Regions from separate parts of the Aeromonas allosaccharophila genome, predicted to be linked through region 3. Evidence: riboswitches for the same ligand, from Rfam matches in the RefSeq annotation. Region 3 holds a riboswitch; each other region holds the start of a gene.
What was found. Region 3 has a riboswitch for cyclic di-GMP ahead of I6G90_RS20810 (glycosyl hydrolase family 18 protein). Riboswitches for the same ligand answer to the same signal wherever they lie in the genome.

Region 1 (9,671 bases), 1.0 Mb from region 3:
AGCAAATTGTCCACCGCCGGGCCCTGCAACAGCTGCATCCGCTCGCTGACCCAGGGGCCAATCTCGGGATCTTGCGCCGCCCGCGTCAACCCGTCCTGCAACAGGGCGGCCACCACAGGGCTGCGCTCGATCAAGGTCACCTTGCAACCGAGGGAGGCTAGCACAAAGGCATCGCGCCCCAGCCCGGCAGTGGCATCCACCACGGTCGGAGTGGCACCGGCCTTGAGCCCCACCGCCTTGGCGATGGACTGGCCGCGGCCGCCGCCAAACTTGCGGCGATGGGCCACTGCCCCTTCCACGAAGTCCACATAAACGGCACCCAGCTTGGGTTCATCCAGCTTGCGCAGTTCCAGCCTCTCTTCAGTCAGTACCAGCGCAAACGGAGCCGGAAACTCCACGTCGGCAAGGCGTAAACGCAGGGCATCGAGCTCGCCATCACGGGCGGGGACTTCACTGAAAACCTGAATATGGGGCATAGGGGGCAAACTCATGGCACGTACAGAAGCGGCCATGATAACAGAAGCGGTGGATCAGCTCACGACAGTGAGGTTCATCCCCTGGCGGTTGAGGGCGAGGTAATCGGTGAGGTCGTCATAGGCCAGCGGGCGGCTGAGCAGATAACCCTGGGTGAAGGCACACCCCTTCTGGCAGAGGAAGTTGAGCTGCTCGCGGGTCTCCACCCCTTCAATCACCACCTGCATGCCGAGGTTGTGCACTATGTTGATGATGCCGTCGAGCAGCAGCCGATCCTGCTCGTTGAAGGGGATATGGCGCACGAAAGATCGGTCGATCTTGACCAGATCCACCGGGAAGGTGCGCAGATAGTTGAGGGCCGAGTAGCCGGTACCGAAATCATCGATGGCCAGCTTGCAGCCCGCCTCGCGCAGGGCATCAATCCGCACCCTGTGCTGATCGCTGCTCTCCATCAGCAGAGACTCGGTGATTTCGATGACGATGTCGGCAGGATCGAGCCCGAAGTGCTGGATCACCTTGAGCCACTCGCTCGCCTCGGGGTCGATGGTCTGGAACTCCATGGTGGAGCGATTGATCGACATCTGCAGATCCGGGAAGCCGGACTGCTGCAAGCGTGCCAGATCCCGGCACGACTGCCACAATACCAGCGCCCCCAGCCCCTGAATCAGGCCAGCCTCTTCCGCCAGCGGAATGAATTCGGCAGGGGAGACCTGTCCCCATTGGGGGTGATACCAGCGCACCAGCGCCTCCAGCTTGGCGACCCGTCCGCTGCGGTTGTCCCAGATCGGCTGGTAGGCCATGGTCAGCTGCTCCAGCTTGATCGCTTCGGCCAAATCCTGCTGCATCTGGTGGCGCTGGCGCACCTCTTCCCGCATGGAGGAACAGTAAGAGCCTATCAAGCGCCCCTGCCGCTTTGCCGCAAACAGCGCCTGCTCGGCATTGCGCAGCAGCTCGTCGCTCTCGCTGCCATCGATCGGACAGAGGGTCATGCCAACGGTGGCCGTGACGTAGAGATGCTGATTCGCCAGCATAAACGGGCGGGCGAAGCTGCCGATCACCTGCTTGGCAAACACCTCGGCCTGACGGCGGGTGACGATGCCGGGCACCAGAAAGGCAAATTCGTCGCCGCCGATGCGGGCCACCAGATCTTCGGTGCGTACCCGGCTCACCAGCCGATCCGACACCTCTCGCAGCAGGGCATCGCCAGCATGGTGATCCATGCTGTTGTTGACCGCCTTGAAGTTGTTGAGATCGAGCACCATCAGTGCAAAGCGCTCGCCCCGCTCGCAGAAGCGGGTGAGGCAGCGGCCAAACAGCCAGCGGTTCGGCAGGCTGGTGAGGTTGTCATAGTTGGCCTGGGTCGCGATCTTCTGCTCGGCCTGCTTGGTCTGGGAAAGATCGCTGAAAATGGCGATATATTGCTGAATTTTGCCGGCTTCGCGCAGGGTGCTGATCATCAGCTGCTGGGGATAGAGCTTGCCGTTCTTGCGCTTGTTCCACACCTCGCCACGCCATACCCCCACCCGCTCCAGCGCATGGTACATGTCGGCATAGAAGGTCTGATCGTGCAGCCCGGACTTGAGCATGCTGGGCCGCTGGCCCCGCGCCTCGTCACCGCTGTAGCCGGTGATCTGCTCGAAGGCCGGGTTGACCGAGACGATGCGGCTGTCGGCATCGCACACCAGAATGGCCTCGGAGAGGTTGTCATAGACCCGGTGGGAGAGCTTGAGCTGCTCCGCATGGCGCTTGAGAGGATCGATATTCTCCAGCAGCACCATCAGGTAGTCCGGCTGCTGCTGCTCGTCGCGGATCAGAGTGACGGTTACCCGCCCCCACAAGATCTCGCCCCCCTTGCAGAAGTAGCGCTTCTCCTGAGTGAAGCTGCTGCGCTCGCCACGGTGGATCTGCTCGTAACATTCGAGACTGCGCTGCCAATCTTCGGGGTGATTGATGTCGGAGATGGAGCGATACAGCAGCTCGTCGAGGGAATAACCCAGCATCTTTTCGATGGCCGGATTGGCCCAGAGAATCCGGCCGGAGAGATCGAGTTTGCCGATCCCCACCGGCGCCTGAAACAGCATGCTCTGCAGCACCTGGGGAGCATCGGGCACAGGTTGTGGCAATTGTCGCTGCAACATCAGCGCCAGTTCGCGCCCGGCCAGCGGCCCCAGCAACCTGAGCAGCCCCATCACCTTGCCCATATTGGCCTGCGGCTGGTGATAGAGCAGGCAGCATACGCCGATGGTCTCGCCATCCGCATCCTTGAGGGCAATCCCGGCGTAGGCCTGGGCTTGCCACGCCTCGGCGAGCGGCATCGCGGGGAACAGCTGCAACAGACGATCGCTGAACCAGGCCTCTCCCTCCTGCCAGGTAATGGCATCAGGGGTGTCAGTCAGGGGCAGCGTCAGGGTATCGGGGTCAAGGGAGGAGGGGTAGGCAGCCTGCACCGTCAGATAGGAAGCATTTGATTCCCTGCTGGCGATCAGGACGACATCAGCCATCACAGCAGCGGCGATTTCACTCACAAAAGTATCGAAATATCCCTGGCCGCTCGAATGAGCCAGACTGGAGATGATTTGATAGACGGAATCGAGTGCTCGCCTCATGGCAAGTGGCTTTCTCTCCTTGAAGGTTAGAACACGACTCTACTGAAGAGCCGTGGGCAGTGCAAATATGCAATCAGCAAGATATTAAAAAGCCTTGAAAAAAGGGATCAAAAGGTCCCTTTTTGTCGTAAAAATCACGGTTTGATCCCACTATGCCGCAAAAAAGTATCTACTTGAAGCTCAGTGCGGTCCGGGGCCCTCAGCCTCAGGCGGCAATCCCGCTGTGTCTGAGCAGGGCATCCACCTTGGGCTCGCGACCACGGAAAGCACGGAACAGCTCCATCGGCTCCTTCGAGCCCCCCTTCTCCAGAATATTCTTCAGGAAAGATTGGCCGGTCGCCGGGTTGAAGATCCCCTCCTCCTCGAAGCGGGAGAAGGCATCGGCAGAGAGCACCTCGGCCCACTTGTAGCTGTAGTAGCCCGCCGCATAACCGCCCGCGAAGATGTGGGAGAAGCTGTGCTGGAAGCGGTTGAACGCCGGTGGCGTCATCACGGCTACCTGACTGCGCACCTCATCCAGCAGCGCCGGAAGCTGTGCCGGATTGGCCGGGTCAAACTCCTGATGGAGACGGAAGTCGAACAGGGCGAACTCCAGCTGACGCAGCATCTGCATCGCCGCCTGGAAGTTGCGAGCCGTCAGCATCTTCTCCAGCAGATCGGCAGGCAACGGCTCACCGGTCTCGTAATGACCGGAGATAAAGGCCAGCGCCTCGGACTCCCAGCACCAGTTCTCGAGGAACTGGCTCGGCAGCTCCACCGCATCCCAGGCCACGCCGTTGATACCGGCGACACCGGCCACGTCGATGCGGGTCAGCATGTGGTGAATGCCGTGGCCGAACTCGTGGAACAGGGTGACCACTTCGTTGTGGGTGAACAGTGCAGGCTTGCCATCCACCGGGCCGTTGAAGTTGCAGGTCAGGTAGGCCACCGGCTTTTGCAGCGAGCCATCCTGACGATAGCGACGACCCAGGCAGACATCCATCCAGGCACCGCCCTGCTTGTGCTCGCGGGCGTAGAGGTCGAGGTAGAAGCTGCCGCGCAGCTCGTCATCGGCATCGAAGATGTCGTAGAAGCGCACGTCAGGGTGCCAGGTGTCGATGCCGAGGCGCTCGCGCACCTTCATGCCAAACACCCGCTTCACCACCTCGAACAACCCCTTCACCACCTTGCTGGCGGGGAAATAGGGGCGCAGCTGCTCGTCGGAGATGGAGAACTTGTGCTGCTTGAGCTTCTCGGCGTAGTAGGCGAGATCCCAGGCGGCCAGCTCGCTCTGGCCGTGCTGCTCGGCGGCGAAGGCGCGGATCTCCTCCAGCTCGGCTTTGCCTTGCGGCAGGGATTTGGCCGCCAGATCGGTGAGGAAGCTCACCACCTGTTCGGTCTTGTCCGCCATCTTGGTGGCCAGGGAGAGCTCGGCATAGTTGGCAAAGCCCAGCAGCTGGGCCAGTTCGCGGCGCAGGGTGAGCAGCTCGCTCATGATGGCGGAGTTGTCCCACTTGCCCGCATTGGGGCCCTGATCGGAGGCGCGGGTGGTGAAGGCCTCATACATCTCGGCACGCAGCTCGCGGTTGTCCGAGTACATCATCACCGGCAGGTAAGAGGGAATATCCAGAGTGAACAGCCACCCCTCTTTGCCCTTGAGCTCGGCCATCTGACGAGCAGCGGCACGCACGCTGTCGGGCAGACCGGCCAGTTCGGCTTCATCGGCCACCAGCTTGTGCCAGCCCTGGGTTGCATCTAGCACGTTGTTGCTGAAGCGGGAGGCCAGCTCGGAGAGGCGGGCCTGAATTTCGCCGTAACGCTGCTGCGCCTCGGCAGGCAGACCGATACCGGAGAGGCGGAAGTCACGCAGGGTATTCTGGATCTCCTTGCGCTGGGCGCCGCTCAGCAGCGGGAAATCATCGCTCTGGGAGAGGGCCAGATAGGCCTGATAGAGCCCTTCATGCTGACCGACATAGGTCTGGAATTCGGAGAGCAGCGGCAGGCAGGCGTCATGGGCCTCGCGCAGTGCTTCGCTGTTGAGTACGGAGTTGAGGTGGCTGACCGGTGACCAGATCCGTGACAGACGGTCATTTACCTCTTCCAGCGGGGCAATCAGGCTATCCCAGGTATGGGGTTCACGCTGGGCCAGCACATCGCTGATCTTCTGCTTGCAATCAGCAATCGCCTGAATCACGGCAGGCTGTACCTGCTCCGGCTTGATCTGGCTGAAAGGGGGCAGCGAATCCATTGTCAGCAAAGGGTTATTCATCCCGGTTACCTCTTGTTTGGTCTTGAACAGACCGCTTTAGCAGCTCTGTATGGCTTTCTAACATGTGGGCAACCCATGCAATAATCAAGCTGGAATCACACTCCCGCCCCCTTTTTGCCATTCGTCTCACAACCGGCGCTCCGCCTGCCCCCTGCGCGTCAACTCATGACACAAGCCGCCGGGCCTGTGACCCATATTTCCCGCGCGACAAATCAGGAGTTCGCTCGCGCCGATTGTGATGGCCAAAGTCCTCACCAAGCCTGTGGCCATCAGCGTTGGCCCCTTGTCGCGCATCGCGTTATTTAAGCAAACATCGTATGGAACACATTGAATTATTAAATTTTTCCAAAATGTGACATACAGAAGAGCACATTGATTAATTTATCTTCCCCCTCCTACCATATGCGGCTAATTTGGGGGCTGCTTGATTCTCTGTACCAGACAGAGGTCGGGTGAAAAAGGCAAGGTGGTTCGAAAGACCACCACGCAAAGCCACCGGTCTAAGGGATTTTCCTATGACAGCGGAGCTGCCCCCGAAGCCCATCCCCTGATGGGCCTCCTTTTGCAATGTACGGAGCAATGATGAACAAGTTCAAACTCTCCCTGCTGGGCTGCCTGATCGGCGCCACCAGCCCCATGCTGCACGCAGCAACCGCTGGCCAGAGCATGGTCAACCCGCAATCCGGCGTAGTGGTCGGCTACTGGCACAACTGGTGCGGCGGCGCCGGTTATCAGGGCGGCACCGCCCCCTGCGTCAAACTCGATCAGGTCAACCCGCAATACAACGTGGTCGATGTCTCCTTCATGAAGGTCTATGGCAGCAATCCGATCCCGACCTTCAAGCTGGATACCGCCACCGGCATGAGCGAAAGCCAGTTCATCGAGCAAATCGCCGAGCTGAACCGCCAGGGCCGTGCCGTGCTGCTGGCGCTGGGTGGTGCCGATGCGCACATCGAACTGCGTACCGGTCAGGAGCAGGCCTTCGCCGACGAGATCATCCGTCTGGTGGAGACCTATGGCTTCGATGGTCTGGATATCGATCTGGAGCAGGCTGCCGTCACCGCCGCCAACAACCAGACCGTGATCCCGGCCGCCCTGCGTCTGGTCAAGGATCACTACCGCGCCCAAGGGAAAAACTTCCTCATCACCATGGCGCCGGAGTTCCCCTACCTGACCGCCAACGGCCTCTACACCCCCTATCTGCGGGCGCTGGAAGGCTACTACGACTGGATCAACCCGCAGTTCTACAACCAGGGTGGCGATGGCATCTGGATCGACGGTATCGGCTGGATTGCCCAGAACAACGATGCCCTGAAAGAAGAGTTCATCTACTACATCGCCGACTCGCTGATCAACGGCACCCGCGGCTACTACAAGATCCCCCATGACAAGCTGGTGTTCGGCATCCCGACCAACATCGATGCCGCTGCCACCGGTTACGTCAAGAATCCGCAGGATCTGTTCGATGCCTTCAACAAGTTGAAGAATCAGGGTCAGCCCCTGCGCGGCGTGATGACCTGGTCCATCAACTGGGACATGGGCCGCAATGCCGCCGGTCAGTCCTACAACGAATCCTTCATCAAGAGCTACGGCCCCTTCATTCACGATCAGGAAATCACCCCGCCGATCGACAACGGTAAGCCGGTGTTCAGTGGCGTGAGCGATACCCGCATCAAGCAGGGCACCGCCTTTGATCCGATGGCCGGTGTCACCGCCAACGACAAAGAAGATGGCGACCTGACTGGCCAGATCCAGGTGGAAGGCTCGGTAGACAGCCAGCGCATCGGTCTCTACCCCCTCACCTACAAGGTGAGCGATCGCGACAACAACGTCACCGAACAGGTGCGCAGCGTCGAGGTCTACAGCATGAAGCCGGTATTCAGCGGCGTCACCGATACCACGCTGGAGCTGGGCACCGCTTTCGATCCGATGACCGGCGTCAGCGCCCATGACGAAGAAGATGGCGATCTGACCGCCCAGATCAAGGTCAGCGGCAGCGTCGACAGCAACAAGGTTGGCCGCTACACCCTCACCTATCAGGTGAGCGACAGCGCAGGTCAGCTGGTGACCCAGCAGCGCAACGTGACCGTCAAGGAGCAGGGCGCCATCTGTGAAAACAGCTGGGATGCCAAGAAGGTCTACGTGGGCGGCGACATCGTCAGCCACAACGGCAAGAACTGGCTGGCAGGCTGGTGGACCCAGAATGAAGAGCCGGGAACCACCGGTGACTGGGGCGTCTGGAAAGTTCAGGGCGACAGCGATTGCGATGGTGGCAACAAGCCGCCGGTGATCAACAGCAGCGACTTCACCGTCAGCGCCATGGGCTCCGACTACACCATCGTCAACGGTCAGGTCAGCATCCGTTTCAACGTGACCACCGCCAACCCGGTACAGATCACCGCAACCCTGGAGCAGAACGGCCGCAGCCACGGCACCACCAGCAGCAAGGTGAACGGCACCAGCACCTTGGTACTGCAGGGCAACAACGTCACCGATGGCAGCTACGACGTGGTGATCACCGGTCTGGCTGACGGCCAGAAGCCGGTGGTACAGCGCTTCCCGGTCACCCTGGCCGAAGAGAGCGGCAACGGCGGCAATGATGGCGACTACCCGGCCTACGCCCCCAATACCACCTACCAAGCGGGTGATCGAGTCAGCAACGCCGGTGGCAACTTCGAGTGCAAACCCTGGCCCTACAGCGGCTGGTGTGGTGGTTCTACCAGCCACTATGCACCGGGTACCGGCTCTGCCTGGAGCGATGCCTGGACCAAGCTGTAATCAGCAGGTCATAAGCAAGAGGGGGCCGTTGGCTCCCTCAGCCACTCGCATCAACCGCGATTGGCACAGCTCGGAGTTATGTCCGGGCTACATTCATAACGAAAGAGGGGAGCCATCGGCTCCCCTCTTTTCTATCCGTTACACGCTCGGACACATCCGCTTAACGGGCATCTTCTTTCAGCCACTGCGCCACGCGCTTGGCGAAGTAGGTGAGGATGCCATCGGCCCCGGCCCGCTTGAAGCAGAGCAGGGACTCCATGATGCACTCCTTCTCTTTCAGCCAGCCGTTCTGGATCGCCGCCATGTGCATGGCGTACTCGCCACTCACCTGATAGGCAAAGGTCGGCACACCGAACTGATCCTTCACCTGACGGATCACGTCCAGATAGGGCATGCCTGGCTTGACCATCACGCTGTCGGCCCCTTCCTGAATATCCAGCGCCACTTCGTGCAGGGCTTCGTTGCTGTTGGCCGGATCCATCTGATAGGTGGCCTTGTTGCTCTTGCCGAGGTTGCCGGCAGAGCCGACCGCATCGCGGAACGGGCCGTAGTAGCAGGAGGCGTACTTGGCGGAGTAGGCCATGATCTGGGTGTTGATGAAGCCGTTCTCTTCCAGCGCCGCGCGGATCGCGCCGATGCGGCCATCCATCATGTCGGACGGCGCGACGATATCGACCCCGGCCTCGGCGTGGGAGAGCACCTGCTTGATCAGGATCTCGGTGGTGATGTCGTTCAGCACATAACCTTCGTCATCGATGATGCCGTCCTGACCGTGAGTGGTGAACGGATCGAGCGCCACGTCGGTGATCACCCCCAGCTCCGGGAAGCGGGCCTTGAGGGCACGCACGGTGCGCTGGGCCAGTCCGTTCGGGTTGTAGGCCTCTTCCGCCATCAGGCTCTTGCTTTCCAGCGGGGTGACCGGGAACAGGGCGATGGCGGGCACGCCCAGCTCTACCAGCTCGGCAGCCTCTTCCAGCAGCAGATCGATGGAGAGGCGCTCCACCCCCGGCATGGAGGGAACGGCTTCCCGACGGTTCTCCCCCTCCAGCACGAACACCGGATAGATGAGATCGTTGACGGTCAGTACGTTCTCGCGCACCAGACGACGGCTGAAATCATGTTTGCGCAGACGGCGCAGGCGGCGGCCCGGAAAGGCGCCCGGAAGAGTTGTAGCCATGAATCACTCCTGGAGAGGAAGTTGGAAGAACGCGGCGGAGGTGGCCCGGGTGTGGGCCAGCAAGGCCTCGGGCGCTTCACCACGACAGGCCGCCACCACCTGGGCGATGTGCGGCAAAAAAGCGGGTTCGTTGCGTTTCGGGCGGGGTTTCAGATCCCGCGGCACCAGATAGGGGGCGTCGGTCTCGATCATCAGCCGACCGGCCGGTATACGGGCCACCTGTTCGCGCAGCAGCTGACCACGGCGTTCGTCGCAGAGCCAGCCGGTCACCCCGATATGCAGACCCAGCGCCAGACACTCGTCCAGCTCCTCATCGGAGCCGGTGAAGCAGTGCAACACAGCCCCCGGCAGCTTCGGCAGCCAGGGACGGAGGATCTCGATGAAACGG
Region 2 (9,671 bases), 520 kb from region 3:
GCCACTGTTGGCCAGCTACGATCTCGATGCGCTGAAGAGATCCTGGCACCCGGCGGCATTGCTGGGTCGCCCTGCCAGCCTGTGGCGCTATCACGAGTTGTTGCCGGTACGGGATCCCGCCCACGTCGTGACACTGGGGGAGGGGTTCACCCCGCTGCTGCCACTCCCCACGCTCGGCAAGCAGATCGGTATTCCGGATCTCTGGATGAAAGACGAGAGCGTCATTCCCACCGGTTCCTTCAAGGCCCGTGGTGCTGCGGTGGGCATCTCCCGCGCGCGGGAACTCGGTGTCACTCACTTCGCCATGCCGACCAACGGCAACGCAGGCGCCGCATGGGCGCTCTATGGTGCCCGCGCCGGGCTGCGCAGCACCATAGTGATGCCGCAGGCGGCCCCCGCCATCACCCGGCTGGAGACCTCCCTCGCCGGTTCCCGCCTCTATCTGGTGGATGGCCTGATCAGCGATGCCGGTCGCCAGGTGGCGCAGGCGGTAGCGGAGCAATCCCTGTTTGACGCCTCAACCCTGAAGGAGCCTTACCGGATTGAGGGCAAGAAGACCATGGGGCTGGAGATTGCCGAACAGCTGGGCTGGACGTTACCGGATGTGATCCTCTATCCCACCGGCGGCGGGGTCGGCCTTATCGGTATCTACAAGGCGCTGCGCGAGCTGCAGGAGCTGGGCTGGGTCAAGGGGGCGTTGCCCAGACTGGTCGCGGTACAGGCGAGTGGCTGTGCGCCCATCGTGCAGGCGTGGCAACAGAGAGCCACCGAATCGAGCTTCTGGCCCGACTCCCAAACGCTGGCGTTCGGCATCAATGTACCCAAGGCGCTGGGGGATTTTCTGGTGCTGGATGCCCTCTATCGCACCGAGGGTTGCGCCATCGCGGTGGATGACAAGGCCATCCAGAGCGAGATCCGTCAGCTTGCCTCTCGCGAAGGGAGCTTTGTCTGCCCGGAAGGGGCCGCTGCGTTTGCTGCCGCGCGTCAACTGCGCGAGGCTGGCTGGATCCGTGGGGGAGAGCAGGTAGTGGTGCTCAATACCGGTGCCGGTATCAAGTACCCGGATGCGATCACTGTGCTGCCCCAGCGTCTGCAGCGTGACGGGAGGATCCCGGCATGAATCTGGACTTGCCTTTCATCCTTACGACGCTGCCCGCCTTCGGCAAGGCGGTCTGGGTCACCTTGCAGCTGGGAACCCTGGTGATCCTCACCTCGCTGGCGGTCGCCCTGCTCAATGTGGTGCTGTTGAGCCTGCACAAGCGGCTGCTCAGCGCGCTGATCCGTGGGTATGTGGAGCTGGCCCGCAACACGCCGCTACTGATCCAGCTGTTCTTTCTCTATTTCGGGCTGCCTGCGCTCGGCTTGTCGCTCTCCGGGTTTGCCACCGCAGTGATCGCCATGACCTTCCTCGGCGGGGGTTATCTGACCGAGGCGCTGCGTGCAGGCATTCAGGCGGTGCCCGCCAGTCAGCTGGAGGCTGGCCGAGCCATCGGCCTCTCTCGCTGGCAACTGCTGCGCCACGTGCAACTGCCTCAGGCCTGGCTCGCCACTCTGCCCGCGCTGTTTGCCAACTTCATCTTCCTGCTCAAGGAGACGACGGTGGCTTCGGCAGTGGCGGTGCCAGAGCTGCTCTACACCACCAAGAATTACATCGCTCTCTACTACAAGACCTACGAGATGCTGGCGGTACTGACCTTGATGTGCGTGCTGATTTTTCTGCCGCTCTCCCTCGCTCTGCGAGTCGTTGAAAGGAGGCTGCAACATGGTCAGTTCGGTCACTGAGCAGCTAATGCAGGCGAGGATCCCGATGTGGGCACTTATCTTCCTGCTGCCGCAGTCACTCGCCACCGAGACGCAGGAAAGGAGGGATCAATATGGCCAGTTCGCTCTCTGAGCAGCTGACGCAGGCGCTGCCACTGTTGGCGGTGGGCGCAGGCCAGACTCTCGCCATCTCGCTGCTGGCTATCCTGTTTGCCACCCTCGGCGGCGTCGCTTACGGCGTGCTGGCGCAGCAGGGCGGTCGGTTGGTGCGGGGGCTGCTGCGCCTCTATCTCGAGCTGTTTCGGGTGGTGCCGGTGCTGGTGTGGCTCTATCTCTTTTTCTTCGGGTTGCCGATCTTTTTCGGCTTCGATATTCCGGCCTTCTGGTGCGCCGTGCTGGTGCTCGCCCTGTGGGGGGCCAGCGAGGTGGGGGAGGTGGTGCGCGGTGGCCTTAACTCCCTCGCCCGTGGTCAGCAGGAGGCCGGGCTGGCGCTCGGGCTCTCGACCTGGCAGCTCTATCGCCATGTGTTGCTGCCGCAAGCGTTGCAGCGGCTGACGCCGCCGACCATCAACATCTACACCCGCATCATCAAGACCAGTTCGCTGGCGGTGCTGATCGGGGTGGTGGAGGTTATCAAGGTGGGCCAGCAGATCATCGAGCGCACCTATGGCTCGCTGCTTATTTACGGTCTGCTGTTTCTGTTCTTTTTTCTGGTCTGCTATCCGCTCTCGCTCGCCTCGCGCCGGCTGGAGCAACAATGGGGTAATGCGGTATGACACCTCTGCTTGAACTCGCTTCTGTCAGTAAACAGTTCGGCCCGAATCTGGTGCTGGATCGGATTAGCCTCAGCGTGCGCGCCGGGGAGGTGATCGTCATCCTGGGGCCAAGCGGCTGCGGCAAGAGCACATTGCTGCGCACTCTCAACGGGCTCGAGCCCATTCAGGGGGGCGAGATCCGCTTCGATGGTGTGTTGCTGGATGGTGCCACCGACTGGCAACGAGTGCGCCAGCGGATCGGCATGGTGTTCCAGAGCTATCACCTCTTCCCCAACCTGACGGTGCTGGAAAATGTGCTGCTCGGCCCCCAGCAGGTGCAAAAGCGGGAGCGGGCAGAGGCGCTGCTGCAAGCCGAGCAGCTGCTGACCCGCATCGGCCTGTGGGAGCGGCGCCATGACTATCCGCGCCAGCTCTCCGGCGGCCAGCAGCAGCGCATCGCCATCGTGCGGGCGCTGTGCATGAACCCGCAGGTGATGCTGTTTGACGAGGTGACCGCCGCCCTCGACCCCGAGATGGTGCAGGAGGTGCTGGAGGTGATCCGCGATCTCGCCGGCAGCGGCATGACCCTGCTCATCGTCACCCACGAGCTGGCCTTCGCCCGGGCGGTGGCGGATCGCATCGTCTTCATGGATGGCGGCCACATTCTGGAGCAGGCCGCACCCCACCAATTTTTCGACAATCCCGGGAGCCTGCGTGCGCGCCAGTTCCTCGCCAAGTTTTCTTATACAAATGTCATCAAACGAAAGGAGTCAGCATGAAAAAAATAACCTCGGTTCTGTTTAGTGCCTTGTTGGGGCTGGGTCTCGCCAGCGGCGCTGCCCATGCGGCGGACGGTTCCCTCGACAAGATCAAGGCGCGGGACAAGCTCATCGTCGGCGTCTTCACCGACAAACCACCGTTTGGCTATGTGGACGAGAAGGGGAACTATGTCGGTTTTGACACGGATCTGGGTCGCCGCTTCGCCAAGGACCTGCTGGGGGACGAGAACAAGATCGAGTTCGTGGCGGTGGAGCCCGCTAGTCGCATCCCCTTCCTGCAGAGCGACAAGGTGGATCTGATCCTCGCCAATATGACGGTGACCCCGGAGCGGCGCGAGGTGGTGGATTTCACCAACCCGAACCTGCGAGTGGCGGTACAGGTGCTGGTGCCGGAAGGGAGTCCGGCCAAGAAGCTCGACGATCTGGCCAGCAAGACCCTGATCGTGACCACCGGCACCACGGCCGACATCTGGCTGACCCGCAACCACCCGGAGTGGAAGGTGCTCAAGTTCGAGAAGAATACCGAATCCTTGCAGGCGCTGGCCCAGGGTCGTGGCGATGCCTATGCCCAGGACAACCTGGTACTGTTCAGCTGGGCCAAGGAGAATCCGGGCTACCGGGTGCTGCCCGAAAAACTGGGCTCGGAAGATCCCATCGCCCCGGCGGTGAAGAAGGGCAATATCGAGCTGCGTGACTGGGTCAACGACCGTCTCGCCAAGCTGGGGGAAGAGAAGTACCTGCTGAAACTCTATGACCAGTATGTGCGTGACAAGCTCAGCCCTGATACCGATCCGAATGATGTGATAGTCGAAGGAGGAAAATGGCAGGGTTAATGGACAAACCCTGTTTCGAAGAGTGTGTTGAGTGTGTGAAGTAAGTGAAGAGTGAGGTCTTGGTTCCGTTGGTATGCAAACCGCAAGGTTTGATTTTTCCGGGCGTCCCCTGCTAGAGAGGACGCCCTTTTTTATGTGCCCAAGCGTGGATTAGTGCACTTCATCCCACGCCATCTGCCAGTGGGAGCCGATGCCCGGCTCGTACTGGGTCGCGGTGGTGGTCCACTGCTGGCAGTAGCCGCTGTAGGGGAAGGGCTTGCACTGATAGATCTTGCCATTTTTCGGCTGCTGCACCTTGGTGCCGGCGGCATAGGATTTGAGCGAGTTCGGGAAGACAAAGTCGTATTCGCCGCCGCTCCGCTCCTTGAACATCAGATCCAGGGTCTGCTGGAGGGTCTCGCCGCCCGCTTTCGGGGTGGCTTTGATCACCAGCTGGTGGTGACCTGCCGTGAGCCCTTCCAGCGCCATGGTAAAGGTGTGGCTGCTGTCTTTGATATCTGCACGGCTTTCACCCTTGGCGACGCCGCCGTGATCATAGAGGGTGTTGGAAACGGCCAGATCGCCCTGTGCGGTGACGGCAAAGTCGAGGGTTGCCTTGCCGTTATCCAGCACATAGTCGCTGGCCAGACCGCTGACGCTGATGCTGTCCACTACAGGCGGTTGCAGCTGTTGCAGGTCAATCTCGACCCGCTCCAGTTTGCTGTCATGCTTCAGATAGACGGGGTTCATGCCGTAGACAGGATTGAACTGGCCATCGGCCCCTTGCTGACCGGCGCGGATCTGGCTCTGCTCGGCGTTGATCTTGCTGGCGAGGGCGTGGGCCCAGCTGTTCTTCTGGCCCTGCTCGGCAGTGGCGATGGTCAACACGGTTTGCAACTCGGGGCGCTCGCCGTTGGCATCGAATACCCGGGTCATCGCCTTGTCACCCACCGCGAGGTCGATGGAGGGGTAGATAGTGCCTGCCTGGTTCCACTCCAGCGGCGGCTGGCTGCCATCTTTGAACTTGGCATCGATGATGTTGTAGAAGCTGTTGCTGGTGTCGCCCACTTCCCACACGCCGAGGATCAGTTGATAACCGCTGCGCTCCGGCAGGGTACAGTTGTGGGTCACCTGCTTGGGCGGTTGCACCATGTTGCCGTCGATGACGCAGAAGGGGGTCAGATCGAACGAGGCGCGGGTGAGCGGCTGGTTGGGGTTCCAATCCTGCTTGGTGAGGTAGTAGCGCCAGTTGCGGGTGACGTGGTTGGCGGTGAAGGTCCAGCTGATGGCGAAGGGGCCGGGCTGTACTTCGCGCTTGGTCCAGCGATCGCTGGTCTGGATGTTCAGCTCGCTCCAGCGCGGGCTGCCCGCCGAGGCGATTTGACCATCTTGCGGGCCGCTCTGCGGGAAGCCGGAGGGACCTTCCACGCTTTGCGGTTCCCACTGCACGCCGCCACACTGGCTGTTGCCGCCGGTGTTGCACAGGTAGTTGCGGCTCTCGGGCTGCTTGATGTAGCCATGCGCCAGGGCGCTGCCGCTGGCCAGCAGGGCCAGCACCGCGGCGATGTGATTGAGTTGGATTTTTGCTGCCATACATTCCTCTGTTCGACAGATGTGGGCAGTCAGTTGGCCGGGGAGTTCCCCGATGCACACTGGCGTGTGGCAACCCCGCTATCCTGGACAACACGTCTGTAGACCGGAGGCTTTGCGTCCCGACCTTTCGGTCGGTTTGCCAAATGACTGGATGGGTATTGATGGGCCAAATGTTCGGCCATCAGCATTGTGCACCTCATTGATTAATTATTTGAAGTTAAATGTTTAAATACGCCGTCAAACTGAGTGCTGCCAATCCTAACCAGTTGTTTTTAAATCGTTCTCTTGTGGGTGAACTGTGCCGATCCCCGTTGAATATGCCGATAAGATGCATGCTGATTGCGTGTTGCTGGCGCAAAAAAAACCTGCCAGTCGGGCTGGCAGGTCGGGTGACAAGGCGACACGGGTTGACGCCGTCAGTGACGGGCGCGCTGCTCGCCTGAGGCGTGAGGTACGGGCGCCATCATCGGGGCTGCGGTTGACGCCTTGCCCAGTTTGAATACCGCAAGCCGCTCATCCAGGCTGCGGGAGAGACCGGCCAGCAGCTCGCTCTCCTGCGCCAGTTGCGAGGCGGATTGTGACATCTCCAGCGCCGAGTCATTGATGCCGCTGACGTTGCGGTTCATATCCTCGGCGACCATGCTCTGCTGTTCGGCGGCGGTGGCAATCTGGGTCGCCATGTCGCTCACATGCTGGATGCGGTTGACGATCAGGGTGAGATCCTGCCCCGCCTGCTGCGACTGGTTGACGCTGCTCTCCGCCAGTTTGCGGCTGGTATCCATGGCGTTGGCAGCGGTGACGGCCCGTTGCTGCAGTTGGGCGATGGTGCTCTGGATCTCTTCGGTAGACTGGCGAGTGCGGCTGGCCAGCTGGCGCACCTCGTCGGCCACCACGGCAAAACCGCGGCCCTGCTCACCGGCCCGGGCTGCCTCGATGGCGGCGTTGAGGGCCAGCAGGTTGGTCTGCTCGGAGATGGCGCTGATGACGGCGGTGACCTCGCTGATCTGCATCACCCCCTCCTTGAGCTGATTGACCTGCACGGTGGCCTGTTCCACCTCGGTGGCCAGCGCCTTGATGCCGTGCACGCTGGCGTGCACGTCACGGTTACCGAGTCCGGCTTCACCGGTGGCCTCTTGAGTATCCCGCGCGGTATTTTCGGCGTGACCGGCCACATCGGAGATGGTAGCGCTCATCTCGTTCATGGCGGTGGCGAGCTGGGCCAGCTGATCCCGCTGGCTGGTCACCGCCTGATTGGTCTGCTCGGCAGAGGCGGCGATGCGCAGGGCAGCATCGGCCACGTTGCGAGCCCCCAGACTGGCCTCCAGCAGGGCATGACGGATGGCATCGAGACTCTGGTTGGTGCAGCGGGCGACCACCCCCAGCTCATCCTTGCCCTGTACCGGAATGCTCACCATCAGGTCGCCTTTGGCGACCCGCTGCATGGCGTCGTTGATCTGGCCGAGAGGGGCGACGATAGAGTGGGTGATGCGCCAGCCCAGCAGCCCCATCAGCAGGATGGCGATGGCGGTGGCGGTGCCCATCTTCATGTATTGAGCCCAGATGGTCTGCTGAATATCTTGCAGCAACATGCCGGAGCCGAGGATCCAGCCCCAGGGCTGATAACCGGAGACCATGGAGAGCTTGTCAGCGGTTTCGCCCGACGGGCCGGTCCAGACATATTGCAGGGTGCCCTGTTTGCCCCCCTTGGCGATATCCACCATCTGGAACCAGAACTGCCCAGCGGTGGCCGCGCCACCTTCTCCCATTTTCTGGCCGACCAGTTCCGGGCGGATAGGATGCACCAGCATCTTGCGGCTCTCGTCGATGACAAACAGGTAGTTGTTGCCATCAAAGCGCATGTGGGTCAGCAGCTTGCGCGCCTCCTGCTGGGCCTGCTCCGCTGGCAGGGTGCTGGCCAGAAACTGGATCTGGCTCATGGCCTGGCCCAGCACCGCATTGAGCCGCGCCTCTCGCTCGCTCATCAGATTGAGTTTGAGCGCGTTGGCCGAGATGAACAGCAGCGAGACAAAACCGACAAACGCCAACGTGAGCAGCAAGATCAATTTGCGGCTCACGGTGATATCACCGAGCTTGAACATGATTAAACCCTCGTTATCCCGTTTTATGGTGGCTCTGTACCGCTGCAGCCAGTTTGTCAAAGTTAACAACTCATTTACTTTCAGCCGTTTGCCGACCTTTTCTAATGAGTGTTTGAACAACAGTATAGCCAGCAGACAGCGCGCCCCACTTTTTGGTAGCGTGTTCAGGCGCATCCCTGCGCAATTTTTGCCGAAGAGTGTGAATGATTTGGCATTTCATCAAAAAAGGAGTGGGCCCCGCTCTGGGTGATCCCGTCACAAGAGGGAATTTATGAGTTCCATTGCCAGGAATTACTTCAACCAGCTCAACGCCGACTACCTGCAGGTACACAGGCGCAAGGAGGATCTGTTCTGGTCCACCTATATGGGCACCAGCGACGATCAGGTTGGTTTCACTGCGGCCGAGCAGACCTACAAGGCGTTCTGTGCCAATCCGGCCCGCCTGCCCGCATTGCGGGATATGCTGGCCCAGGCCGAACAGGATGATCTCAAGCGCGGCCTGCAAGGCTGGATCGCCTTCTTCGAATGCAATGTCATCGAGGATCCGGCCGCCGCCGCCCTGATGGACGAGCTGGTGGCCGCCGAGGCGGAGCTGTTCGCCCGCCGCAAGGGGCTGAAACTGACCCTGTTGGATGAGCAGGGCCAGCAGGTGGCCGGTAGCCTGCCCGCCGCCAGCACCTCCCTTGCCGCCAGCCCGAACGAGGCGGTGCGCCAGAGCGCGCTCGCCATGTTCCACACCCTGGAGCAGTGGGTGGTCGGCAACGGTTTTCTCGAGGTGGTGGCGATCCGCAATCGCTTTGCCCGCGCCATGGGCTATCGCGACTACTTCGACTACAAGGTGCGCAAGAACGAGCAGATGAGCCCGGAGCAGCTGTTCGCCATCCTCGACGACTTCATTGCCCGCACCGACGCCCGGCTGCAGCAGAGTCTGGCCGAGCTGAAGGCCACCAAGGGGGAGGCGGCGCTGCTGCCCCACAACCTGCGTTACAGCGTGAGCGGCGACGTGACTCGCCAGCTCGATCCTTATGTGCCCTTCTCGCGGGCGCTGAAGGATTGGGTCGAGAGCTTCCGCCGTCTCGGCATCCAGTATCGCGGGGCGACCCTGACGCTGGACCTGCTGACCCGGGAGGGGAAATACGAGAACGGCTTCTGCCACGGCCCGGTGCCGAGCTTCTTCCAGCAGGGGGAGTGGGTGCCGGCTGTGGTCAATTTCACCAGCCTGGCCGACCCGGCGCAGGTGGGCAGCGGCTGGAACGGCCTCAACACCCTGTTCCACGAGGGTGGGCATGCCGCGCATTTTGCCAATGTCACCGGCAACGCCCCCTGCTTCTCACAGGAGTTTCCACCCACCTCCATGGCCTATGCCGAGACCCAGTCGATGTTCTGCGACAGCCTGCTGGACGATGCCGACTGGCTCAAACGCTACGCCAGAAATGCGGCGGGAGAGGCAGTTCCCGATGCCCTCATCAAGGAGGTGCTCGCCGCGCGCCAGCCATTTCGGGCCTTTAACGAGCGCCAGATAGCGCTGGTGGCCTACTTCGAGCGGGATCTCTACGCCATGGATGAGGCCGAGCGCACCCCCGCGGCAGTGCTGGCACTGGCCCGCCAGTGGGAGCGCCAGATCGTCGGGGTAGAGAGCCCGCGCCCGCTGCTGGCCATCCCGCACCTCCTGAATCAGGAGTCGGCCTGTGCCTATCACGGTTACTTGCTGGCGCTGATGGCGGTGGAGCAGACCCGCGCTTACTTCCTCAAGCGTGATGGCTACCTCACCGACAACCCGCGCATCGGACCGGATCTGGCCACTCATTACTGGGGGCCTGGCAACGGCATGAGCCACGATGCGACCCTGCGCAGCCTGACCGGCGAGGGATT
Region 3 (9,671 bases):
CGGTTCCTTGTTGTCTCGCCCTGCAGTGAGCGAGCGGCTGCAGGCGGCCAACTTTGTCGGCAAGCCGAGCCGCGATACCGCCGCCCTTTATCAGGCGCGGGTTTCGGTCAAGGAGCTGGAGATGCTGGCGGCCCGCTTTGTCGGCTCAAGCCGGGTCAAGCGCGCCTTTGGCCGCTTCGCCGGTGAGCGGGGTGGCACGCTTGCTCCGCAAATGCAGGCCTCGGCCGAATTGATCGCCCACACCGAGCGGCTGCTGGCAGGGGTATTTGGCACCTCGTCGGCGCGGTTGGTGCTCGCCTCTGCCCTGCAGGGGCGCAACATGCAGCTCGAGGAGATCGCCACCATTGTCGATGAGGCCTCCGACGTGTTTCGCTTCAACCGCGGCCTGCTGCAGGGAGCGATCGAGCATATCGGGCAGGGGATCTCGGTGGTGGACAGGGAGCTTCGGCTGGTGGCCTGGAACCGCCGTTACATCGAGTTGTTCCACTATCCGCCGGGGCTTATTCAGGCTGGGCGTTCCATCGAGGAGATCATCCGCTACAACGCCCAGCAAGGGCTCTGTGGCCCCGGTGATATCGAGGACCATGTAGCGCGGAGGGTCGCCTTTATGAAGCGCGGCAGCGCCCATATCTCCGCGCGGGAGCGCCCCGACGGGCGGGTGATCGAGATGCAGGGCAACCCCATGCCCGCTGGCGGCTTCGTCATGACCTTTACCGACATTACGCCGTTTCGCGATGCCGAGCGGGTGCTGCGCGAAGCGAACGAACATCTGGAGGCGCGAGTGGCCGAGCGCACCCACGAGCTCTCCGAACTTAACCGCCAGCTGCTGCTGGTGAACCAGCAGGTGGAGCGGGCCAACCACTCCAAGAGCCGTTTTCTGGCGGCGGTCAGCCACGATCTGACCCAGCCGCTCAATGCCGCCAAGCTGTTTACCTCCTCCTTGCTGGAGATGCTGCCCGCGGCTGGCGAGCAGGCTCGTATCGCCCGCCATATCGACGATGCGTTGGGGGCGACCGAGGATCTCATCACCGATCTGCTCGATATCTCGCGACTCGAAGCGGGCAAGTTCAAGGCCAAGAAGCTCGATTTTGCCCTGCGCGATTTGTTCGACAACCTCAAGGCGGAGTTTGGCGTGCTGGCGCAGGCGGGGGGGATCCACTTCTCGGTGGTGGAGAGCAAGCATGCGGTGCACAGCGATGTGCGGTTGCTGCGCCGGGTGCTGCAGAACTTCCTCACCAATGCGTTTCGCTACAACCCGGGCGGCCGGGTGCTTCTCGGTTGTCGCCGGATGGGGGAGAAGATCCGTATCGAGGTGTGGGATAACGGCCCCGGCATCCCGCAGGACAAGCAGGAGGCGATCTTCGACGAGTTCTCCCGTCTCGATCACTCCCGCACCGCCAAGGAGCAGGGGCTTGGTCTGGGGCTCGCCATCGCCCGCGGCATCTCGCAGGTGCTCGGTCATCAGCTCACCCTGCAGAGCTGGCCGGGCAAGGAGTCGGTCTTTGCGGTGACCCTCAATCTGGCGACCCGGCCGGTCACGGCCCATCAGCTGGCGGCGCCGGTAGTGCGCGACAGCCAGCTGGAGGGGGTGACCGTGCTCTGCATCGATAACGAGCGGGACATTTTGACCGCCATGAGCACCCTGCTCGGCCGTTGGGGCTGCGAGGTGCGCTGCGCCGTTGATCTGGCCGAAGCCGAGACGCTGGTGGCAGAGGGGTTTGTGCCAAGGCTGGTGCTCTCTGACTATCACCTCGACGATGGCAAGACCGGTCTGGCGGCGCTGGCTGCCCTGCAACGGGTGTGTGGTGATGAGCTGGGAGGCATCATCATCAGCGCCGATCGCAAGAGCGAGTTGCAGGCGCAGATCCGCGAAGGCGGGTATGGCTACATCAGCAAGCCGGTCAAACCGCTCAAACTGCGGGCCCTGATGAACAGTCTGCTGCTGCGGTAGTGGCTGCGACGGCAACAACTCCTTCACTGGCAAGGCGACTGGCAAGGTGAAGGGGGCCTGGGAAGATGGGCTAATGGATTAGCGCGACATCGGCAACAACCGGATGGAGGCTGGCCCTTGCGGGCTAGTGATTGATGCTCTCCCCGATAGCTGGCATCTGTGCCGCCTGCTGCTCCTTGCGGCGCCGCTTGTGTTGATACATGGCTGCATCGGCCCTGGCAAACGCGGCTGCAAAGTCGCCGCGATAGGGGGCCATCCCCATGCTGCACGAGATAGTGGGTGAGGCGCTGGCCAGCATGGTCGCCAGCATAGTCATCGCTTGTTGCAGCTCGGTCGGAGCCAGAGTGGTGAGCAGCACAAATTCATCCCCGCCAAAACGGGCGGCAATCACTCCCTGACCGAAGTGCTGGCGTATGCCGTCCGCGATCAGGCGCAGGGCCTGATCACCCGCCAGATGGCCGCAGCTGTCATTGAGTTGCTTGAGGTTGTCCATGTCGATCAGCAGCAGGGTGCCTTCCGGCTGTGCCTGCAGAGCGAGTTCGAATTGCTGGCGATTGGCGAGGCCGGTCAGCTGGTCGGTATTGGCCAGCTGATAGATGCAGCGGGACTGCTGATAGATGGTGATGGCGTGGCGAATATCCCGCGCCAGAATTGCCATCAGGTGGCTGTCGTAGCGGGTAAAGGCATGGCGTTTGCTGCTGTCCATATTGATCATGCCGTAAAGCTGACCATCGATATGGATCGGGGTCGCCAGCGTGGCCCGGATGGGCAGGTCGCTGCAGTTGACCAGCAGCTCCTTGTCCTGTTCAGACAGGGGCATGGTGGCATTGATCTTCGACAGGTCGTTGATCAGCAGCGTTTTGTTGCAGCGCCCCTGAGTCAGCTTGTACTGAAAAGTGTGCTCGAGCGGCAGATTGATCCGCCGCAGCTTCACCAGATCCATGCCGATGGCCGCTTCATATCTCAACATCCCTGTACCCGGCAGCAGCTTGATCAGGCAGCCCATCTCGGCCCCCGGGATCAACATCACGGCCCGTCTGAGCAGATCCTCCAGAAAGGCCTCTTCGGTCTGGTATTGCGCCGAGTTGCGGGCCAGCTCGGCGGTGATTTCGTTGATCCGGAGCGCCTCACTGAGATGCTGCCACTGGCGCTGCAGATGGTAGCGGTAGTGGCGATAGAGCCAGATGGTGCAGATAAGGTAGCTCTGGAGCAGCAAGGTGCAGGCAAGCGGTGCCTTTTGCCAGCCGTTGAGGCTGTCGAGCAGCAGGATTATCCCCGCCAGTGGCAGTGTGTAGACCGTCAGGCGAACAAATTTGTCGTATCTGGATAGCCGGGTGCGTGAGGGGAGATCGCTGGGCATGAAGGCACCTGATGGTCATGCAAAACGGCGATTATATATTCATACATTGCGATGCAGATGGGTCTTTTGATGTGAAATACGCTTACTGATTGATTTTTATCGTATTGATGTGATTTGGATCAATAAATGGCGCGCCGCCTTCGGTTGGGGATGATGACATTCCTTTCATGCATGAGTCTGTTTATTAAGCGTTAATTCTAAAAGAGTGAGTGAAATGTGAGCTTGGCAACAGCTTGGCTGGCAATGGTCGGATTTGCTTAGCTATCCGAATTACCCTAAAGTTAATCCGCGATTATTTATCGCCAAGAATAAAGTTGTGACAAGGGCAAACCGATTGAAAAGTCGGGACGCAAAGCTTCCGGTCTAAGGGACATATCGACCTAGGATAGCGGGGCCACCACAGAGTTATGCAGGCTGCCTTTGCCAAGGGGTGGCCATTTTTGTGTTACCTGTCGTGTTGCGTTGCCCTTTCGTTTTTCCATAACGTAAAGGAAAGCAATATGCTAAGTCCAAAACCCGCATTGCTGGCCATGATGGTCGGTACTCTGCTCGCTTCATCTGCCGCTCATGCTGCCGCACCGGGCAAACCCGCCATCGGTTGGGGCCCCACCAAGTTTGCCATCGTCGAAGTCAATCAGTCTGCGACCGCTTATAACGAGCTGGTCAAGGTCAAGGATGGCGCCGATGTGACCGTCACCTGGAACATCTGGAGCGGCGATATCGGTCAGAGTGCCAAGGTGCTGCTGGATGGCAAGGAAGTCTGGTCCGGTCCCTCGTCGGCGGCGGGCACCGCCACCTTCAAGGTGCACAAGGGGGGCCGCTATCAGATGCAGGTCGCGCTGTGCAACGGCGATGGCTGCACCCTGTCCGATGCCAAGGAGATCGTGGTCGCCGATACCGATGGCAGCCACCTCGCACCGCTCAAGCCTGCCCTGCAGGAGAATAACAAACCCTATGTCAACAAGTCCGGCAAGGTGGTCGGTACCTACTATGTGGAGTGGGGCGTCTACGATCGCAACTTCAGCGTGGACAAGCTGCCCGCCCAGAACCTGACCCATATCCTCTATGGCTTCACTCCGATCTGTGGTGGTGATGGCCTCAACGACAGCCTCAAGGAGATCTCCGGCAGCTTCCAGGCGCTGCAGCGCTCCTGTGCCGGTCGCAAGGATTTCCAGGTCGCCATTCACGACCCCTGGGCGGCACTGCAAAAAGGGCAGGGTTCGCTGGTCGCCTGGGATGAGCCTTACAAGGGCAACTTCGGCAACCTGATGGCCCTCAAACAGGCCTATCCTGACCTGAAGATCCTCCCCTCCGTTGGTGGCTGGACCCTCTCCGATCCCTTCTTCTTTATGCATGACAAGGCCAAGCGCGACGTGTTCGTCGCCTCGGTCAAAGAGTTCCTGCAGACCTGGAAGTTCTTCGACGGTGTAGACATCGATTTCGAGTATCCGGGTGGCGACGGTGCCAACCCCAATCTGGGTGACAAGAGCAAGGATGGTGAAACCTATGTGCTGATCATGAAGGATCTGCGCGCCATGCTCGACGAGCTGGAAGCAGAGACCGGTCGCACCTATCAGCTCACCTCTGCCATCGGTGCCGGTTACGACAAGATTGAGGATGTGGACTACAAGGCTGCCCAGCAGTACATGGATCATCTCTTCGTGATGAGTTACGACTACAACGGTGGCTGGAGCAACACCTCTCTGGGCCATCAGGCCAACCTCTATCAGGCCACCAACGGCTCGGCCAACAAGCGCTACAACACCAATGAAGCGGTTAATCTGCTGCTGGCTCAAGGTGTTGATTCCGAGAAGCTGGTTATTGGTGCCGCCATGTATGGCCGTGGCTGGAAAGGGGTGAGCGGCTATCAGGGCAACGATCCCTTCACCGGTACCGCCACCGGCAAGATCAAGGGTACCTGGGAAGATGGTGTGCTGGACTATCGCCACATCGTCAACGGCCACATGGGCGCGGGTTGGGAGTACAACTACGACGAGACCGCCGAAGCGGCCACCCTGTTCAAGCCCTCCACCGGTGAGCTGATCACCTATGACGATGAACGCTCGGTCAAGGCGAAAGGCCAGTATGTGCTGACTCACAAGCTGGGTGGTCTCTTCTCCTGGGAGATCGATGCCGACAACGGCGACATCCTCAACGCCATGCACGAAGGGCTCGGCCATGGCGAGGGGATCACCCCGCCAGTCAACAAGCCGCCGGTTGCCAACGCGGGTAGCGATGTGACCGTGACCGGTCCGGCCTCCCTGACGCTGGATGGCTCCGCTTCTCACGATCCGGAAAAAGGCACCCTGACGTACAGCTGGAAGCAGCTCTCCGGCCCACCAGCCGTGCTGAGTGATGCCACTCAGGCCAAGGTGCGGGTCGATGTGAATGCCGTGAGCGCCGATACCGCGCTGGTGTTCGAGCTGACCGTGACCGATGACCATCAACTGACCGCCAAGGATCAGGTGGTGGTGACCAACAAGGCGCCGCAACCCAACCTCCCACCAGTGGTCACCCTGCCCGCCAGCGTCAAGGTGGAAGCGGGCAAACAGGTGAGCATCACTGCCAAGGCATCCGACCCCAATGGCGACGAGCTGATCTATCAATGGCAAGTGCCTGCCGGTATCACGGCGACCGGCCAGAACAGCGCCACCCTGGTGGTCACCGGCCCGGCGGTCGATGTCGAAACCGGTTATGACCTCTCCGTGACAGTCTCTGACGGTGCGCTCGACGCCAACGCGGCAACCCGCCTCACCGTTACCCCGATCAACGAAGGCGGCGAGGGTGGCTCCTGCAACACCACCGACCCGGAAGCGGCCAACGTCCCTGCATGGCAGGCCAGCAAGGTCTATAACGGCGGTGACAAGGTGAGCCATAACCAGCTGGTATGGCGTGCCAAGTACTGGACTCAGGGCAATGAGCCGAGCCGTTCCGCCGATCAGTGGGCGCTGTTGAGTCAGGTTGATCTGGGCTGGAACGCGGCCGTTGCCTACAACGGCGGTGATCTGACCAACCACAACGGCCGTCAGTGGAAGGCCAAATGGTGGACCCAGGGTAACGAGCCGGGCAAACACGATGTCTGGCTGGATGTCGGGGCGGCAAGCTGCCGTTAAGTTGAAATCATTATGATAGTGGCGGGGTCTGATGAGACCCCGTCTTTTCCTGCTGAAAACCTTAGTCAGAGAGCAACAATAATGAAAAAAAATCGCATCACCCTTCTGCTTGCCAGCTTGATGCTGAGCGGCCACCTGTGGGCGGCCGAGGCATATGACATCAACAAATCCTATCCGGGCGGTAGCCAGGTCAACTACAACGGTCAGGTGTTCGAGGCCAAGTGGTGGGTCAATCCGGGTCAGACTCCCGGCATGGCGGTGGCCAACGAGTGGGATACCCCGTGGAAACTGATCGGCGAAGGGGAAGTGACCCCGCCGGATAATGGCGATGGTGATGACAAGCCCACGCCGCCGACTCCCACCCCGCCGGATGGCAGCACCACCCCTGTCTACATGAGCCAGGCCGAGCTGGATGCCAAAGAGCAGGCGCTGACCGATTTCCCGGCGATGGAAGCGGTCAAGGCCTCCATTGCTACCCGTGACAATCTGGTGGTGGAAGCGGTGCAACCGGGTCGTGTCGACAACCCGGACAACGTCAAGCTGGTAGAGAGCCTGCTGAGCGAAAGCCAGTTCAACTACCTGTTCCCGCTGCGCGCTCCGGAGTATACCTATCGCGGCCTGTTGCAGGCGGCCGCCAAGTTCCCGGCCCTGTGCAGCAACTACAGCGATGGTCGCGATGCCGAGGCCATCTGTCGCAAGACTCTGGCGACCATGTTCGCCCACTTCGCCCAGGAGACCGGCGGCCACGAGAGCTGGCGTCCGGAGGCCGAGTGGCGTCAGGCGCTGGTCTATGTCCGTGAAATGGGGTGGACCGAAGCGATGCGCGGTGGTTACAACGCCGAGTGCAGTCCCAGCGTATGGCAGGGTCAGCAGTGGCCATGCGGCACCTTCGACAATGGCGAGTTCAAGAGCTATTTCGGTCGCGGTGCCAAGCAGCTCTCTTACAACTACAACTATGGCCCCTTCTCCGAGGCGATGTTCGGCACGGTACGCACCCTGCTCGACCAGCCGGAGCTGGTGGCCGACAGCTGGTTGAACCTCGCCAGCGCGGTGTTCTTCTACACCTATCCGCAGCCGCCAAAGCCCTCCATGCTCCATGTCATCGACGGCACCTGGCAGCCGAACGAGCACGACAAGCAGAACGGTCTGGTACCCGGTTTCGGTGTGACCACCCAGATCATCAACGGCGGGGTGGAGTGTGGTGGCAGTGCCGAACACGCCCAGTCCCAGAACCGCATCAACTACTATCGTGAATTTGCCAACTATCTGGCCGTGGCGGTTCCTGCTGACGAAGTGCTCGGCTGCAAGAACATGAAGTACTTTGACAACCAGGGCTCCGGTGCCCTGCCTATCTACTGGGAGCAGGACTGGAGCTATGTGGCCGAGAACCCCAACGGCGGCAAGAGCTATGCGTGCAAGCTGGTGGGCTACCAGACCCGCTTCAGCGCCTTCAAGGAGGGTGACTACAGCCGCTGCGTCCAGCATTTCTATCCCGAGCTGGTGATTGAAGACAATGGTGGCGGCACCAACCTGCCACCGGTGGCCACTATCACCGGCCCGGCGCAGGCCGAAGGTGGCAGCAAGGTGATCTTGTCCGCCCAGCACTCCAGCGATCCGGAAGGCAAGCCGCTGAGCTATGCCTGGACCATTCCGGCCGGCGCCGCTGCCCCGGCGCTGGATCAGGTGACCCTGGAGCTGACTCTGCCCAAGCCGGCCAGCGATACCAAACTGGATATCAAACTGACGGTGACCGATGAAGGGAGCCTGAGCCGTAGCGCCAGCCATGCCCTGCTGGTCAAAGGGGAAGAGGGGGGCGTGACGCCGCCGGATGGCGACTACCCCGCCTACAAGGCAGGCACCCCCTACAAAGCGGGCGAGCGCGTCAGCAATGGCGACGCCAGCTACGAGTGCAAACCGCATCCCTACACCGGCTGGTGTTCCGGTGCCGCCTGGGCCTATGAGCCCGGCAAGGGAACCGCATGGAGCGATGCCTGGATCAAGCTGTGATCCGGCAATGAGCCGATGCAATAAAAGATGGGGCCTGCGGGCCCCATTGTTGTTTGGTGGAGTTCAGGTGTGGCCGAGGTATTGCTCTGGCCGGGACAGGACAGCACCTGATGGCGCTGCGACAGGATGTGTGTGATGTGGTTTTATTACTATTATTGGTGAAGTACTTTCACGGTTCACTTGCCGTAGCGGAAGTAGTATTCACGGGTGGACGGTGCATAGGCATCTTTCTCTACAATGCCGCTCTTGGTGGTTGCGCCCTTGAGGCGGAACAGGACTGCCAGATTCTCAAACATGGTTTACCTCATCGCTCTGTCATTTATGGTTATGGTGTGTGACCTGGGTCACGGTTTGATCCTATGGCTATTTGTGAGCTGGATCAACTTTTTGTGTTGTAAATTTACCAAAATCATGGAAAGGGTTTTCAAATGCAAAGCTCTTTATGGAAAGGCTTTCCCGGGGGGACGGGGGAGAACCTGCTTGCCAGCCAGCAAAAGAGGCCAGCGAGCGAGAGTCTTATATAGAGAAGGGAGCATGTCAGATGACCTGCGCGTTATCGGGGTTTGAGCCGATTTATGACATAAAACAGAGAGATAGCGTGCTCCTTGCTGGTAAAAGCAGCGAACTGCTGCAATTTTGACTAAACGAATCAATCGCGGTTATTTTAGGGTTGACAGCAAAGCGGGTGATGCCTATCATGCGCCTCCGTTGCCGGAGATAACTTCGTCAGCGCCGAGGTGAGTTGGGGTTATAGCTCAGCTGGGAGAGCGCTTGCATGGCATGCAAGAGGTCCGCGGTTCGATCCCGCGTAGCTCCACCAAATTCTCCTCGAACAATCTGGAATCAAAGGGGTTATAGCTCAGCTGGGAGAGCGCTTGCATGGCATGCAAGAGGTCCGCGGTTCGATCCCGCGTAGCTCCACCAGGTTCCTGATTGAAATGAAGTACCCAAGGCAGTGCGGTGTGTATCACCCAGGCCGACCTTTGTGGGGTTATAGCTCAGCTGGGAGAGCGCTTGCATGGCATGCAAGAGGTCCGCGGTTCGATCCCGCGTAGCTCCACCACTATTTAGGATAAATGGCCGCCAGAACCATTTATTCAGTACCGAATTTGGGGTTATAGCTCAGCTGGGAGAGCGCTTGCATGGCATGCAAGAGGTCCGCGGTTCGATCCCGCGTAGCTCCACCAAATTCAGAGTGACGTCAGTCATTCACACAAATCGGGGTTATAGCTCAGCTGGG

Region 1: another riboswitch for cyclic di-GMP. It lies ahead of I6G90_RS21430 (immunoglobulin-like domain-containing protein); the one in region 3 lies ahead of I6G90_RS20810 (glycosyl hydrolase family 18 protein).
Region 2: another riboswitch for cyclic di-GMP. It lies ahead of gbpA (N-acetylglucosamine-binding protein GbpA); the one in region 3 lies ahead of I6G90_RS20810 (glycosyl hydrolase family 18 protein).

Annotation. Positions count from the first base shown of each region.
Region 1 covers NZ_CP065745.1:3,528,130-3,537,800, reverse strand. The annotation lists gene I6G90_RS16150 (class I SAM-dependent methyltransferase) at 1-476, opposite strand, end outside; gene I6G90_RS16145 (putative bifunctional diguanylate cyclase/phosphodiesterase) at 531-3,080, opposite strand; gene prlC (oligopeptidase A) at 3,286-5,328, opposite strand; cyclic di-GMP riboswitch class I at 5,779-5,863, shown strand; gene I6G90_RS21430 (immunoglobulin-like domain-containing protein) at 5,911-8,106, shown strand; gene hemB (porphobilinogen synthase) at 8,267-9,283, opposite strand; gene I6G90_RS16125 (TatD family hydrolase) at 9,287-9,671, opposite strand, start outside.
Region 2 covers NZ_CP065745.1:4,005,236-4,014,906, forward strand. The annotation lists gene I6G90_RS18400 (threonine synthase) at 1-1,120, shown strand, start outside; gene I6G90_RS18405 (amino acid ABC transporter permease) at 1,117-1,782, shown strand; gene I6G90_RS18410 (amino acid ABC transporter permease) at 1,875-2,537, shown strand; gene I6G90_RS18415 (amino acid ABC transporter ATP-binding protein) at 2,534-3,295, shown strand; gene I6G90_RS18420 (transporter substrate-binding domain-containing protein) at 3,292-4,128, shown strand; gene gbpA (N-acetylglucosamine-binding protein GbpA) at 4,279-5,700, opposite strand; cyclic di-GMP riboswitch class I at 5,766-5,851, opposite strand; gene I6G90_RS18430 (methyl-accepting chemotaxis protein) at 6,117-7,799, opposite strand; gene I6G90_RS18435 (M3 family metallopeptidase) at 8,071-9,671, shown strand, end outside.
Region 3 covers NZ_CP065745.1:4,523,797-4,533,467, forward strand. The annotation lists gene I6G90_RS20800 (hybrid sensor histidine kinase/response regulator) at 1-1,951, shown strand, start outside; gene I6G90_RS20805 (GGDEF domain-containing protein) at 2,076-3,311, opposite strand; cyclic di-GMP riboswitch class I at 3,626-3,713, shown strand; gene I6G90_RS20810 (glycosyl hydrolase family 18 protein) at 3,812-6,424, shown strand; gene I6G90_RS20815 (glycoside hydrolase family 19 protein) at 6,506-8,431, shown strand; tRNA gene I6G90_RS20820 (tRNA-Ala) at 9,176-9,251, shown strand; tRNA gene I6G90_RS20825 (tRNA-Ala) at 9,280-9,355, shown strand; tRNA gene I6G90_RS20830 (tRNA-Ala) at 9,419-9,494, shown strand; tRNA gene I6G90_RS20835 (tRNA-Ala) at 9,543-9,618, shown strand; tRNA gene I6G90_RS20840 (tRNA-Ala) at 9,652-9,671, shown strand, end outside.